DNA from 3 places in the Saccharopolyspora tripterygii genome. Region 3 is predicted to be linked to each of the others. Evidence: riboswitches for the same ligand, from Rfam matches in the RefSeq annotation. Region 3 holds a riboswitch; each other region holds the start of a gene.
The links. Region 3 has a riboswitch for S-adenosylmethionine ahead of ACYVF3_RS00295 (methionine ABC transporter ATP-binding protein). Riboswitches for the same ligand answer to the same signal wherever they lie in the genome.

Region 1 (4,421 bases), on a different contig from region 3:
CGGGCATGCCGCGGGGAGGAGTCGGTGTGTCCGATCCGTGAAATTCCTGAGCCATCGGACCCCCTTCGTCGCGCGCCGATCCGATCACCACGGTACCCGGTCTAGCCGTCCTGATCGCGCAACTCGTCCAGAGCGTGCTGCAAGTCGTCCGGGTACTCGCTCTCGAACTGCAGCCACCCGCCCGACGGGTGCTCGAAGGACAGGCTGCGCGCGTGCAGCCACTGCCTGGTGATCTGCAGCCAGCGGGCCAGCACCGGGTCGGCGCCGTAGGTGATGTCGCCGACGCAGGGGTGCTTGATCGCCGAGAAGTGCACCCGGATCTGGTGGGTGCGACCGGTTTCCAGCTTCACGTCGATCAGCGTCGCGGCGCGGAACGCCTCCACCGTCTCGTAGTGGGTGATGCTCGGCTTGCCCCCGGTGACCACCGCGAACTTGTAGTCGTGCCGCGGGTGCCGGTCGATCGGCGCGTCGATGGTGCCCCGGCTCGGGTCGGGCAAGCCCTGAACCACCGCGTGGTACCGCTTCTCGACCGTGCGCTCCTTGAACGCGCGCTTGAGCACGGTGTAGGCGTGCTCGCTCTTGGCCACCACCATCACGCCAGTGGTGCCCGCGTCGAGGCGGTGCACCACGCCCTGGCGCTCGGCGGCACCGGAGGTCGAGATGCGCAGGCCGGCCGCGGCCAGGCCGCCGACCACGGTCGGGCCCTCCCAGCCGGGGCTCGGGTGGACGGCGACGCCGATCGGCTTGTCGATCACGACGATGTCGTCGTCCTCGTGCAGGATCTTCATACCCTCGACCGGCACGGCCACCACCTGCGGCGGCTGCTCGGCGGCGGGCAGGCTGACCTCCAGCCAGGACCCGGCCATCAGCCGATCCGACTTGCCCGCGGGGCTCCCGTCGACCAGGACGTCACCGGCCTCGGCGAGCCCGGCCACGGCGTTGCGGGAGAGCCCGAGCAGCTTGGACAGGCCTGCGTCGATCCGCATGCCGTCCAGCCCCTCGGGGACCGGAAGGGTTCGGAGTTCGCTCACGACTTGCGCGCCTTCTGCTTGCGGTGGACCGTCCCGTCGAAGTCGCGCCCCATCAGCGACAGCAGCACCACGAGGATGCCGCCGCAGGTGATGCAGCTGTCGGCGACGTTGAACACCGGGAACACCTGACCGCCGGGCGCCAGGAAGGAGAGGAAGTCCACGACGTGGCCCTGCAGCGGGCCGGGCGCCCGGAACAGCCGGTCGCCGAGGTTGCCGCACGCACCGCCGAGCACCAGGCCGAGGCCGACGGCCCACCCCGGCGAGCGGAGCTTCGGGGCCAGCCACACGATCACGCCGACCACGGCGATCGCGAGCAGCGCGAGCAACCAGGTCAGGCCGGTGGCCATCGAGAACGCGGCACCGGGGTTGCGCAGGACGTCGAAGTAGAAGAGGCCTCCGAGCACCTTCACGGGCGGGTTGCCCTCGATGGTGGCGACGACGGCGATCTTGGTGACCACGTCCAGGGCCAGGCCCAGCGCCGCCACCCCGAACAGCAGCGCCAGCAGCTTCGCGGACCCGCCCTTCGGGGCGTCCGCGGCCGGGTTCGTCTCAGCGGACTCCGGCGTGGAGGCCGCCTGCTCAGAGGAGGGGTGCTCGGTGCTCACCCCGCCATTGTCCCCGACCCGGCCGGACACCCACGCACCAGGACTGCGACACCCGGTCACCCGATCCCGGTTTTAGTCCAAACTGAGCCGACAAAACGGACATGATCATGGCTCGGTTTGGACTAAAACTGGGACTTGCCGCTCACCGCATCCCCTGATCAGAGGAGGAAGGGCGGTAGCGGGCGCTGGTCGTCGACCGGTTCCCAGCGGCCGCTCGACTGCTCGTAGCTCACCGCAGGACCATCGCTGACCAGGGACTTCAGGGCGGCGATCAGGCGGTCGACGTGTTCAGCGGTGGTGCCGAGGCCGATGCTGACGCGCAAGGCCCGGCCGCTGTCCGAGCCGGCCTTCGCGAGCAGGTTCTTCGTGCCGAGGTGGGCGCAGAACAGACCGTCGCGGACGCCGATGCCGTGCTCCGCCGACAGCGCGGCGGCGATCAGCCCCGGGCCCTGACCGTCGAGGGTGAAGCTGACGACCCCGACCCTGTCGTGCTCCGCGCCGAACAGGCTCAGCTCGCGCAGGCCGGGGACCTCGGCCAGGCCCGCGCGCAGGCGTCCGAGCAGCGCGGCCTCGTGCTCGACGACGCCCTCCCAGCGGGTGGCGAAGGTGCGGCAGGCGGTGGCCAGCGCGTGCACGCCCACGGTGTTGGGCGAGCCGGCCTCGTGGCGCTCCGGACCGGTCGTCCAGCTGACCGCGCGCTCGTTGACCACGCGGGTGGCGCCACCGCCCACGAGGTGGGGCTCGGCGGCGTTGAGCCAGTCGGCGCGGCCGATCAGGGCCCCGGCGCCGAAGGGGGCGTAGAGCTTGTGGCCCGACAGGGCGAGGTAGTCGACGTCGAGCTCGGCGAGCCGGATCGGTCGGTGCGGCGCGAGCTGCGCGGCGTCGAGCACGGTCCGGGCTCCCCTGCTGCGCGCGACGCGGGCGAGCTCCGCGACCGGCCACACCTCGCCGGTGACGTTGCACGCCCCGGTCAGGACCACCAGGCGAGGCCCCTCCGGGCACTCCGCCAGCGCCGCGTCCAGCGCGGCAACCGCGTCGGCGGGCGATGCGGGCGCCGCGATCCGGCGGACGTTGCGCCACGGCAGCAGAGCCGCGTGGTGCACGGTGTCGAACACGACCACCGACGTGCCGCGCGGAACGGCCGAGGCCAGCAGGTTCAGCGAGTCGGTGGTGTTGCGGGTGAACACGACCTCGTCGCCCTGGCGGGCACCGGCGAAGTCCAGCAGCACCCGGCGCGCGCCTTCGTAGACCCGGGTGCACACCTGCGAGGCGAAGCCTGCTCCGCGGTGCACGCTCGCGTAGTAGGGCAGCAGCTCGTCCACGGCGTCGCGCACGGCGGACAGGCACGGTGCGCTGGCGGCGTGGTCGAGGTTGGCGTAGCTCGCGGTTCCTCCGGTGACCAGGGGAACCCGCAGGCCTGCTCCGGCCACGCCGGGAACGGCGACGGACTGGCTCGGAACATCGATGACGGCTGAAGACATCGCGACCCTCCCGGGGCCTCAAGGGCCCTCGGCGGGCCCGCGCTTGCCGAGCCGCACTGCGCGACCGGCCAGGTCTTCACCCGGGGCACCCCACCGCGGTAGGAGGGTTGCCGGCCAGCGAGCCGGGGCTTGGCGCTGGCGCTCATGACCTTCGCGGCGAACGGTAGCGCCTCACCCCGCTCCGCGACAACGTCGTCCCATCTGGTGGGCGCGGCGTGGGCAGCGGGCGGTTTTGGTCCGAACTGACCCGACATTCCCGACATCGATCATGGACGGTTCGGACCAAAACCGACCCCGCGCAAGACCGAGGCCCCGAGAGCGAACCCCGGGGCCTCGATGCGCGAGAACGGCGTCAGACGCGCGAGACCGCGACCTTGATCTCGATCCCGTCGCCGACCGCGCCGGTGGCGGCATCGGCCGCGTCACCGAGGTCGACCGCGTCGGCCAGGGTCTCGCCCGCGATGAACTCGCGGTGCGCCTCGACGGCCCGGGCGACCTCGGCAGGTGCCTCGATGGTGACCGTGATGCGGTCCGAGACCTCGAAACCGGCTTCCTTGCGGGCGTTCTGGACCACCCGCACCACGTCGCGCGCCAACCCCTCGGCCGCGAGCTCCGGAGTGACGTCGGTGTCCAGCACGACCAGCCCGTCGCCGCCCGGCAGCGCAGCGGCCGCGCCGGAGTCGGTCGAGACCAGCCGCTCGGTGAACTCGCCCTCCTGCAGCTCGATGCCCGCAGCGACCACGGTCGACCCGCGGTGCTCCCAGTCGCCGGCCTTCACGGCCTTGATCACGGTCTGCACGTCCTTGCCCAGCCGCGGACCGGCCGCGCGAGCATTGACCGCGATCTCGAAGTGCCCGTGGGCCGCGACGTCGGTGCTCAGCTCCAGGTCCTTGACGTTGACCTCGTCGCTGATCAGGTCCGCGAACGGGCGCAGCGCCTCGGCCCCCGGGGTGGCCACCACGAGGCCGCCCAGCGGCAGCCGGACGCGCAGCTTGTTGGCCTTGCGCAACGCCAGCGCCGAGGAGCACACCTGGCGCACCTGGTCCATCGCCGAGACCAGTGCCGGGTCGGCGGGCAGCTCGTCGACCAGCGGCCAGTCGGCCAGGTGCACCGAACGGCCACCGGTGAGCCCCCGCCACACCGCCTCCGCGGTCAGCGGCAGCAGCGGCGCCACCACCCGGCTGGTCACCTCCAGCACCGTGTGCAGCGTGTCGATCGCGTCCTTGTCGCCCGCCCAGAACCGGTCCCGGGAACGGCGCACGTACCAGTTGGTCAGCACCTCCAGGAACTCCCGCACGGTCGCG
Region 2 (4,421 bases), on a different contig from region 3:
CCGGTTCCTCCGGCGCGGGTTTCGTGTGGCTGACCGCGACCTGTTCGTCCGTGCTGTACCTGCCGGTGGCGGCCGGGGCTCTCCTGATCACCGGAGCTCCTCCGCTGGGCGCCTGGACGCTCGGAGTCCTGGTCAGCGCGACCATCCACCTCGGGTACTTCCTCCTGCTGCAGCGCGGCTACTCGGTGGGCGACATGTCCGTGGTCTACCCGCTGGCCAGGGGAACCGGCCCGATGCTGTCGATGGTCGTGGCGGTGCTGGTGCTGCAGGAGCGACCCGGGTGGCTCGGGGTGTGCGGCGGTGTCCTCGTGGTGGCAGGGGTTTTCGTGATCGGCCTGTCCGACGGGGTGCCGCGCGCAGGGGCGAACCTGGCGGGGGTCGGCTTCGGGCTGCTCACCGGGGCGTTGATCGCGACCTACACCGTGTGGGACGCGCACGCCGTCACCGGGCTCGCGCTGTCACCGCTGCTCTACGACTGGGCCAACAACGTCACCCGCAGCGCGCTGCTCGCCCCCTACGCCGTGCGCAGGCGCGGCGCGCTCGGCCGTATTTGGACCGAGCACCGGCGGGAGATCATCGCCGTCGGGGTGCTCTCGCCGCTGGCCTACATCCTGGTGCTGTTCGCCATGCAGATGGCGCCGGTGAGCCTGGTGGCCCCGGCGCGCGAGCTGAGCATCGTGCTGGCCGGGCTGCTGGCGTGGCGCGTGCTCGGCGAGGCGCAACCGGTCCGGCGGATGACCGGCGCGGTCGTGGTGCTCGCCGGTGTCGTGCTGATCGGCGTGGCCTGATCAGCCGCGCTGGTTGCGCAGCGCGACCAGCCGCAGGACCGTCTTCTCCAGGGCGTAGTCGGCGTCGGCGGCCATGCCCTTGACCCCCGCGTTGACCTCGGCGACGACCTGCAGCGCCGCGGCGAGGCTCGTCGGTGTCCAGCCGCGCGACTGCGCCAGGGCCTTCTTGACCTTCCACGCGGGCATCCCGAGATCCCCGGCGAGCCGGTAGGGGTCGTTGCGACCTCCCGCCGCGGCGACGCGGCCGATGGTGCGGACGGAGTCGGCCAGGGCGTCGGCGATGAGCACGTGCGGCACGCCCAGCTGGATCGCCCAGCGCAGCGCCTCCAAGGCTCCCGCCCGGTCACCGACCACGGCCTTCTCGGCGACGGCGAACCCGGTCACCTCGGCGCGGCCCCGGTAGTAGCGGCCCACGGCGTCCGCGTCGATCTTGCCGCCGGTGTCGGCCACCAGTTGCGAAGCGGCGGCCGACAGCTCCCGCAGGTCCGACCCGACGGCCTCGACCAGCGCGCTCACCCCGCCGGAGTCGGACTTGCCGCCCGCCCTGCGGATCTCGTCCTTGACGAACGCCTCGCGCTCGGCGGGCTTGGTGATCTTCTTGCACTCGGTGACGCGCGCGCCGATCTTCTTCAGCGCGTTGGGCAGCTCCTTGGCCTGTTTGGCCCGGCCGCCGCCGCTGTGCAGCACCACCAGCGTCACGCCCTCCGCAGGCTGCTTGGCGTGCAGCAGCAGCGCTTCCGCGATCTCCTTGCCCGCGTCCTGCGCCGACTCGACCGCCAGCACGCGCGCCTCTGCGAACAGCGAGGGACTCAGCATTTCAGCCAGCTCCGGCGGGGTGAGGTCACTCACCTTCACCCTGCTGAAATCCGCGTCCGGATCGGCGGCTCTCGCGGCCCCGACAGCGGCCCACATCGCGCGCTCGACCAGCAGCTCTTCGTCTCCGAGCACCAGGTGCAGCGGGTCGGCGACAACGGTCGGGGAGCTCATGAACGAATGGTCCCACGGGGCCGCGACAGTCCCGCCATCTGGATGCGCACTGGCCAGGAACACATTCGTTCAACTAACGTTGCCCTCACAATCGAATAGCTCATCCAGAGGGGCAGAGGGAACGGCCCGTTGAAGCCCCGGCAACCGTTCGTCCGATGCATCGCGCAAAATTCCGGCGCGAGGTCACGGACGCAAAACAGGTGCCAATTCCGACCCGTCCGCGGGACAGATGAGGAGAGGACCTCGCGCGATGACTGCTGCTGCCCACGCCAACACGACCGCTGGCAAGAAGTTCGATCTCGGCAATGCCGTCGAATTGGTGTCCAAGGAAGAGGGACACCGGCAGCCGTTGGCCCCTGAGTTCGTCTCCCTCGAAGACTTCTCGCCGCTCGAGGTCGCCTACGACTTCGGCAAGATCCGCCGCGAGGACGTCGAGTCCGGTCCGCGTTCGATCTGGCGCTACAAGCAGTTCCTGCCCGTCCCGGGCAACGTCGACCAGATCCCCAACACCGAGCCCGGCTGTACCCGCTTGATCCAGGCGGACAACCTCGCCAAGGCGCTTGGCGTGAAGAAGATCTGGATCAAGGATGACACCGGCAACCCCACGCACTCCTTCAAGGACCGCGTCGTCGCCGTCGCGCTGGCCGCCGCCCGCGAGTTCGGGTTCAAGGTGCTGGCCTGCCCGTCGACCGGAAACCTCGCCAACGCCGTGGCCGCCGCTGCCGCCCGCGCCGGCTGGGACTCGGTGGTCCTGGTGCCCAAGACCCTCGAGCGCGCCAAGATCCTCATGAGCGCGGTCTACGACGGCTCGCTGCTGGCCGTCGACGGCAACTACGACGACGTCAACCGGCTGGCCACCGAGCTCGCCGGTGAGCACGAGGACTGGGCGTTCGTCAACGTCAACGTCCGCCCCTACTACTCCGAGGGCTCCAAGACGCTGGGCTTCGAGGTCGCCGAGCAGCTGGGCTGGCGACTGCCCGAGCAGATCGTGGTGCCGATCGCCTCCGGCTCGCAGTTGACCAAGGTCTACAAGGGCTTCAACGAGTTCAGCCAGGTCGGCCTCGTCGACGAGAGCCCGGTGAAGATCTTCGGCGCGCAGGCCAGCGGCTGCTCCCCCGTCTCCACCGCCTACCGCAACGGCCACGACGTGGTGCAGCCGGTCAAGCCGGACACCATCGCGCGCTCGCTCGCCATCGGCGCGCCCGCCGACGGCCCCTACGTGCTCGACGTCGTCCGCAAGACCGGCGGTGCCATCGAAGACGTCACCGACGACGAGGTCCGCGCGGGCATCCGCCTGCTGGCCCGCACCGAGGGCATCTTCGCCGAGACCGCCGGTGGTGTCACCGTCGCGACCGCCAAGAAGCTCATCGAAGCCGGCAAGATCGACCCGGACGCCGAGACGGTCTTGCTGATCACTGGTGACGGTCTCAAGACCCTGGACGCCGTCGAGGGCGAGCTCGGACCGAAGGCGACCGTCGCGCCGACCACCGAGTCGGTGAACCAGGCCCTCGGCCTCTGATCCAGTTGTAGACGAGCACTCCTCTCCTGCGAGCGGGTGGCGGTCCCTGCGGACCGCCACCCGCTTCGTCGTTCCCGCTTCGGACGGTCATCTCTCGTCGGCGCGCAGCGGGTCCCCGCGCGCGGCGAAGCGAGGCCCCTGCGGCCCCGGCAGGACGGCGATGTCTCCTTCCTGGTCGGTGCGCAGCACCCGCGAGCCGGCACGGGTGAGCGCACCGGTCACGAACGGGTTCGGGTGCCCGTAGTCGTTGCCCGCACCGACGCTGATCAGCGCGAGCCTCGGCCGGACGGCTTGCAGGAAGCGCGGTGTGGTGTAGCGGGATCCGTGGTGCGGGACCTTGAGCACGTCCGCCCGCAGATCCGCTCCCGACGACACCAGGCGTCCCTGTCCCTGCAGTTCGACGTCACCGGTGAGCAGCACGCGACCGGCCGTGGTCGTCGCCCGCACCACAAGGGACGCATCGTTGGCGTCGTCGGCGGTCTGCGTTCGGGTCACGCCCGTGTCGGGCGCCAGCACGTCGAGGACCAGGGCGGGCCAGTCCAGTCGTTGACCGGCCTGCAGCGTGACGACCGGGGTGCGGTGCGCCCTGGCATCGCGCGCCAGATCGTCGAAGGCCCACTTCGGTTCGCGCAGCGGTCCGATCGCCACCGCGCCGACCGAGGTCTCGCCCAGGATCGTCCGCAGCCCGCTGACGTGGTCGGCGTGCAGGTGCGTGAGCACCGCCATCGAGACCCGGTGAATCCCCAAGCGCCGCAAGCAGTTCGCAGCTCGTCGGGGGTCCGGCCCGGTGTCGACCACCACGGCCTCTCCCGGCCTGCCGGTGGCGAGCACCAGACCGTCGCCCTGGCCCACGTCGCAGGCCACAACGCTCCAGCCCTGCGCGGGCCATCCCGGCAGCATGGTGCGCACCGGCAGCACGATCAGCGCGCTGAGCAGCACCGCGACCACCGCCAGAAGTCGAATCCTCCTCCCCCGCAACGCGATCAGGCCCACCAGCACCAACACCCCCAGGAGCAGACCGCCGCCCGTGCCGGTCGGCCAGTCGACGACCGCCCCCGGCACCGCCGAAGCGCGATCGGCCACCAGCAGCACCCATTCCAGCTCCGGGCCCGCCAGCTCGACCCAGA
Region 3 (4,421 bases):
AGCACACCAAGAGCCTACGTGGCCGGAGAACCTCAGCGCCCACTTCCCTGCGCACAGCGGGTCCTCAACGCAAGAACCGCGGTGTTCGCGCGCACGAACACCGCGGTTCTCCCCGGTTCGATCGGTCCCGGAGCGGGTCAGGACGCGGGGACCACCGCGACGCCGCCCCACTTCTGGTTGATGAAGTCCTTGACCTGCTGGCTGCGCAGCAACTCGGCGAGCTTGAGCACGCGCGGGTCCTTGGCCAGCGCCGGGCTGGTCACCAGGCCGTTGGCGTAGGGGTTGCCCTGCGGGCTCTCCACCACGATCGGGTTCGACAGCTTCGCCTTGATCGCGTAGTTGCCGTTGACCACCGCGGCGGCCGCGTCGTCGACCGAACGCGGCAGCTGGTCCGGGGACAGGTCCTTGAGCTGGATGTTCTTCGGGTTCTCCGCGATGGCGGCGTCCACCCTGGTGCCCACGGCCGCCTCCGGCTTGAGCTTGATCAGACCGCCCTGCTCCAGCAGCTTGAGGCCGCGGAACTGGTTGGCCGGGTCGTTGGACAGCGTGACCGTCGCGCCCTGCGGGAGCTCCGCCAGCGACTTGGCCTGCTTGGAGTAGACGGCCAGCGGTTCCAGGTGCACCGGCTCGACCCAGGCGAACTCGCCGCCGCGCTCCTTGCGGTACTCCTCCAGGTAGGGCACGTGCTGGAAGTAGTTGGCGTCCAGCTCGCCGTTGGCGACGGCCTCGTTGGGCCGGTTGTAGTCGTCGAACTTCTCGATCTCGATGTCGATCCCGGCCTGCTCGGCCAGGTTGTCGTCGACGTACTGCAGGATCTCGCCGTGCGGGGTCGGGCTGACCCCGATCTTCAGCGGCGCGTTGGGGTCCTCCGCGGCGGATCCACCACCGCAGGCGGCCAGCAGCACCCCGGCCGAAGCGAGCAGTGCGGCGAAGCGCAAACGCATGTCGTGCGTCCTTTCAACGAGCCTGTTCTCAGGCAGGCAGGGGTAGCGCACCGTCCTCGTGGGACGAGGCGCGTGAGGGAATTCGTTCGTGCTCGGGGCCTCAGCCGACGGCGGTGCGCCGGCGGTCGACGAGCTTGGCGGTGCGATCGGTGATCAGCTGCATCGCGAAGGCCAGCGCACCCAGGACGACGACGGACCCGTAGAGGATCCGGTCGTCGTAGCCCTGGTAGCCGTCCTGGATCGCGGTCGTGCCGAGCCCGCCGCCGCCGATGGCACCTGCCATCGCGGCGTAGCCGATCAGCGCCACCGCGGTGACGCCGACGGCTCCGACCAGCGCCGCCCGGGACTCCCCGAGCAGCACCGTCCACACGATCCGCAGCCTGCTGGAGCCGGTCGTGATCGCGGCCTCGACCACGGTGAACCCGACCTCGCGCAACGCGTTCTGCGTCAGCCGCGCGAAGAACGGGATCGCTCCGATGGTCAGCGGCACGATCACCGCGCTGCTGCCGATCGAGGTGCCGATCAGCAGCCTGGTGAAGGACGCGAGCACCACCAGCAGCACCACGAAGGGCACCGAGCGCACCACGTCCACGACCACGCCGAGAACCTTGTTCAGCACTGGCTTGGGGTTGAGCCCGACCGGTGAGGTCAGGTGCAGCAGCACGCCCAGCGGCAACCCGCCGACCACGGCCAGCACGGTCGCCACCAGCACCATGTAAAGCGTTTCGAGCGTTGCCTCGCCCAGCAGTTCGCCGACCTCCGACCAGGGGGTCACATCAGTCACGCAGCAGCAACTCCGTCAACGCTCACCGGGGCGCGACGGACGTGCGCGTCCCGCTCGACCATCCACTTCAGCGCCGCCTCGGAGCGCTCACCGGTCAAGCCGATCTTGAACTTGGCGACCGGGGTGTCGCCGAGGCGGGTCAGGCCACCGCCCAGGATCGCCAAGTCGACGGCGAACCGGTTGGAGGCCTCGGGGAGCAGCGCTCCCACGGCGGCGAAACCGACGAGCACGACCTCGGCGACCACGTCGTGGCGGCCCGAGGTCGGGCGCAGCGACTCGGCCTGGTCGGTCTCGGGCAGCAAGGTGCCGCTGATCTTGCTGCCGGGCTCGGCGACGAGGTCCAGGACCTTGCCGTGCTCGACGACCTGGCCGTCCTCCAGCACCGCGACGTCGTCGGCGATCTTGCGGACCACGGCCATGTCGTGGGTGACCACCAGGACGGTGACGCCGAGCTCGGCCCGCGCGCGGTCGAGCACGGTCAGCACCGAATCGGTGGTGGACGGGTCCAGCGCGGAAGTCGGCTCGTCGGCCAGCAGCACCGAGGGCTTGGCGGCCAGCGCGCGGGCGACCGCGATCCGCTGGCGCTGACCACCGGAGAGCTGGTCCGGGTAGGCGGCGGCCTTGTCGGTGAGGCCGACCAGGTCGAGCAGCTCGCCGACGCGGTTGCGCCGCTGCGGACCGCCGATGCCTGCCGCCTCCAGCGGCAGCGCGACGTTGCCCGCCGCGGTGCGCTGCCGCAGCAGCGAATCACCCTGCGGGACAACGCCGATCTGCCTGCGGGCGGCGCGCAGCGCCTTGCCGTCCAGCGACACGAGGTCGGTGCCGTCGACCCGGATGGCACCGGCGTCGGGCTTCTCCAGCAGCGCGATGCACCGGGCCAGAGTCGACTTCCCCGCCCCGCTCGGTCCGACCACGCCGCACACCGAGCCCGCGTTGACCTCCATCGACACACCGTCGAGGGCGCGGACGGAACTGCCGTTCTGCTGGAACGACTTGGTCAGGTTCTCAACTGAGATCACGATCTGCTCCACATCAGCTCGCAACGGCCGCGCCCGCGCAGGGCAGCAGCCATGGGGAACTTCTCAGGGAAAGGAAGGGAAGAAGGGCCAGGTCACATCTCGCGACGACATGCGCAGGTCGTGCGCAAGCCGTTGTCGATGACCCGCCTCTGCGTGAGCAGTTCCCTGATGTGGCGTACCTCGGACCGGGCATCGCCGGTGGCAGGCAGGTTCGCTAACCGCACGTTGGAATCCACAGTCACTCCATCGGTCCTGGCGTTAGCACCTGCCCGCGATGGGTGGTTGCTGCGGCGTCAACAAGCCAGGTCTCTCAGCCGCTCGGGATGGATTTCCCGAATAGTAGAACCCATCGACAGGTCGCGACGCAAGCTGATAGCCGTCACTGACCGAAATCGTTTGCCACATCACATACCGAGTGGAGCGGGAATTATTCCGCTCGCAGTGGTGTTTTCGTGACCCTCAGTGACGTCGCGGTGGGTGTGCGCAAGCCACCGGACGAGTGGTTCAGCTGGTCGTCCCGGATGACGCGACCTCCGCGATCCGGGCGAAATCGGCGATCCGCAGCTGCTCCCCGCGCGTCGCGGGATCGACGCCCGCCGCGCGCAGCAGCTCCTCCGCCCGGGCCGCCGAACCGGCCCAGCCCGACAGCGCGCCGCGCAAGGTCTTGCGCCGCTGCGCGAACGCGGCGTCCACCACGCGGAACACGTCCTGCCGCGCAGCGCTGGACGGCGGGTCGACGCGCTCGAAGGCGACCAGGCCCGAGTCCACGTTGGGCACCGGCCAGAACACCTTGCGCGGCACCGGCCCCGCGCGCCGGACGTCGGCGAACCAGGCGGCCTTCGCGCTCGGCACCCCGTAGACGCGGCTCCCGGGCTCCGCGGCCATCCGGTCGGCGACCTCGGACTGGACCATGACCAGTCCCTTGCGCAAGCTCGGCAGCTCGGCCAGCAGGTGCAGCACGACGGGGACCGCGACGTTGTAGGGCAGGTTGGCGACCAGCGCGGTCGGGGGCTTCGCGAAGTCGGCGGCCCGGACTCGCAGGGCGTCGGCGGGCAGCACGGTGAGCCGGTCGGCCAGCTGGGGCGCGAACTCCTGGGCCGTGCGCGGCAGCCGCTCGGCGAGCACCGGGTCGATCTCCACCGCGGTGACGGCGCCGGCCTCCGGCAGCAGCGCGAGCGTGAGCGAGCCCAGGCCCGGGCCGACCTCCAGCACGACGTCATCCGCACCGACCTCGGCCGCGGAAACGATGCGGCGCACGGTGTTCGGGTCGTGCACGAAGTTCTGGCCGAGCTTCTTGGTCGGTTTGATCCCCAGCTCGTCGGCCAGTCGGCGCACGTCGGCCGGGCCCAACAACGCCGCCCCCTGCTCATCCACGCAGAAGAACCTACCCGTGCCGGTTTCACGAGGTCAGCGCGGGTGATGCAAAAAGGAGGCACCCGTCGCGACGACGGGTGCCTCCTCGGTGGAGCGTGACGCTCAGTCGAGGCCGAGCTTGCCGGAGCAGGAGGGCCATGCGCCGTAGCTGCCGCCACGGGCTGCGCGCACCTTCTCGGCGACCGAGATCTGCTGCTCGCGGCTGGCCTGGTGCGGGTACGGGGCGTACTGATCGCCGCCGTAGGCGTCCCAGGTGGACTTGTCGAACTGCAGCCCGCCGTAGTAGCCGTTGCCGCTGTT

Region 1: another riboswitch for S-adenosylmethionine. It lies ahead of ACYVF3_RS14885 (aminotransferase class V-fold PLP-dependent enzyme); the one in region 3 lies ahead of ACYVF3_RS00295 (methionine ABC transporter ATP-binding protein).
Region 2: another riboswitch for S-adenosylmethionine. It lies ahead of thrC (threonine synthase); the one in region 3 lies ahead of ACYVF3_RS00295 (methionine ABC transporter ATP-binding protein).

Annotation. Positions count from the first base shown of each region.
Region 1 is NZ_BAAGZP010000018.1:218,086-222,506, forward strand. It holds gene ACYVF3_RS14870 (hypothetical protein) at 1-55, opposite strand, end outside; gene ACYVF3_RS14875 (RluA family pseudouridine synthase) at 102-986, opposite strand; gene lspA (signal peptidase II) at 1,028-1,636, opposite strand; gene ACYVF3_RS14885 (aminotransferase class V-fold PLP-dependent enzyme) at 1,795-3,117, opposite strand; SAM riboswitch class IV at 3,152-3,267, opposite strand; gene ileS (isoleucine--tRNA ligase) at 3,470-4,421, opposite strand, start outside.
Region 2 is NZ_BAAGZP010000038.1:123,491-127,911, reverse strand. It holds gene ACYVF3_RS27300 (EamA family transporter) at 1-788, shown strand, start outside; gene holA (DNA polymerase III subunit delta) at 789-1,775, opposite strand; SAM riboswitch class I at 1,873-2,011, shown strand; gene thrC (threonine synthase) at 2,026-3,294, shown strand; gene ACYVF3_RS27285 (DNA internalization-related competence protein ComEC/Rec2) at 3,382-4,421, opposite strand, start outside.
Region 3 is NZ_BAAGZP010000001.1:51,600-56,020, reverse strand. It holds gene ACYVF3_RS00305 (MetQ/NlpA family ABC transporter substrate-binding protein) at 138-944, opposite strand; gene ACYVF3_RS00300 (methionine ABC transporter permease) at 1,045-1,728, opposite strand; gene ACYVF3_RS00295 (methionine ABC transporter ATP-binding protein) at 1,725-2,747, opposite strand; SAM riboswitch class I at 2,988-3,077, opposite strand; gene rsmA (16S rRNA (adenine(1518)-N(6)/adenine(1519)-N(6))-dimethyltransferase RsmA) at 3,252-4,121, opposite strand; gene ACYVF3_RS00285 (transglycosylase family protein) at 4,224-4,421, opposite strand, start outside.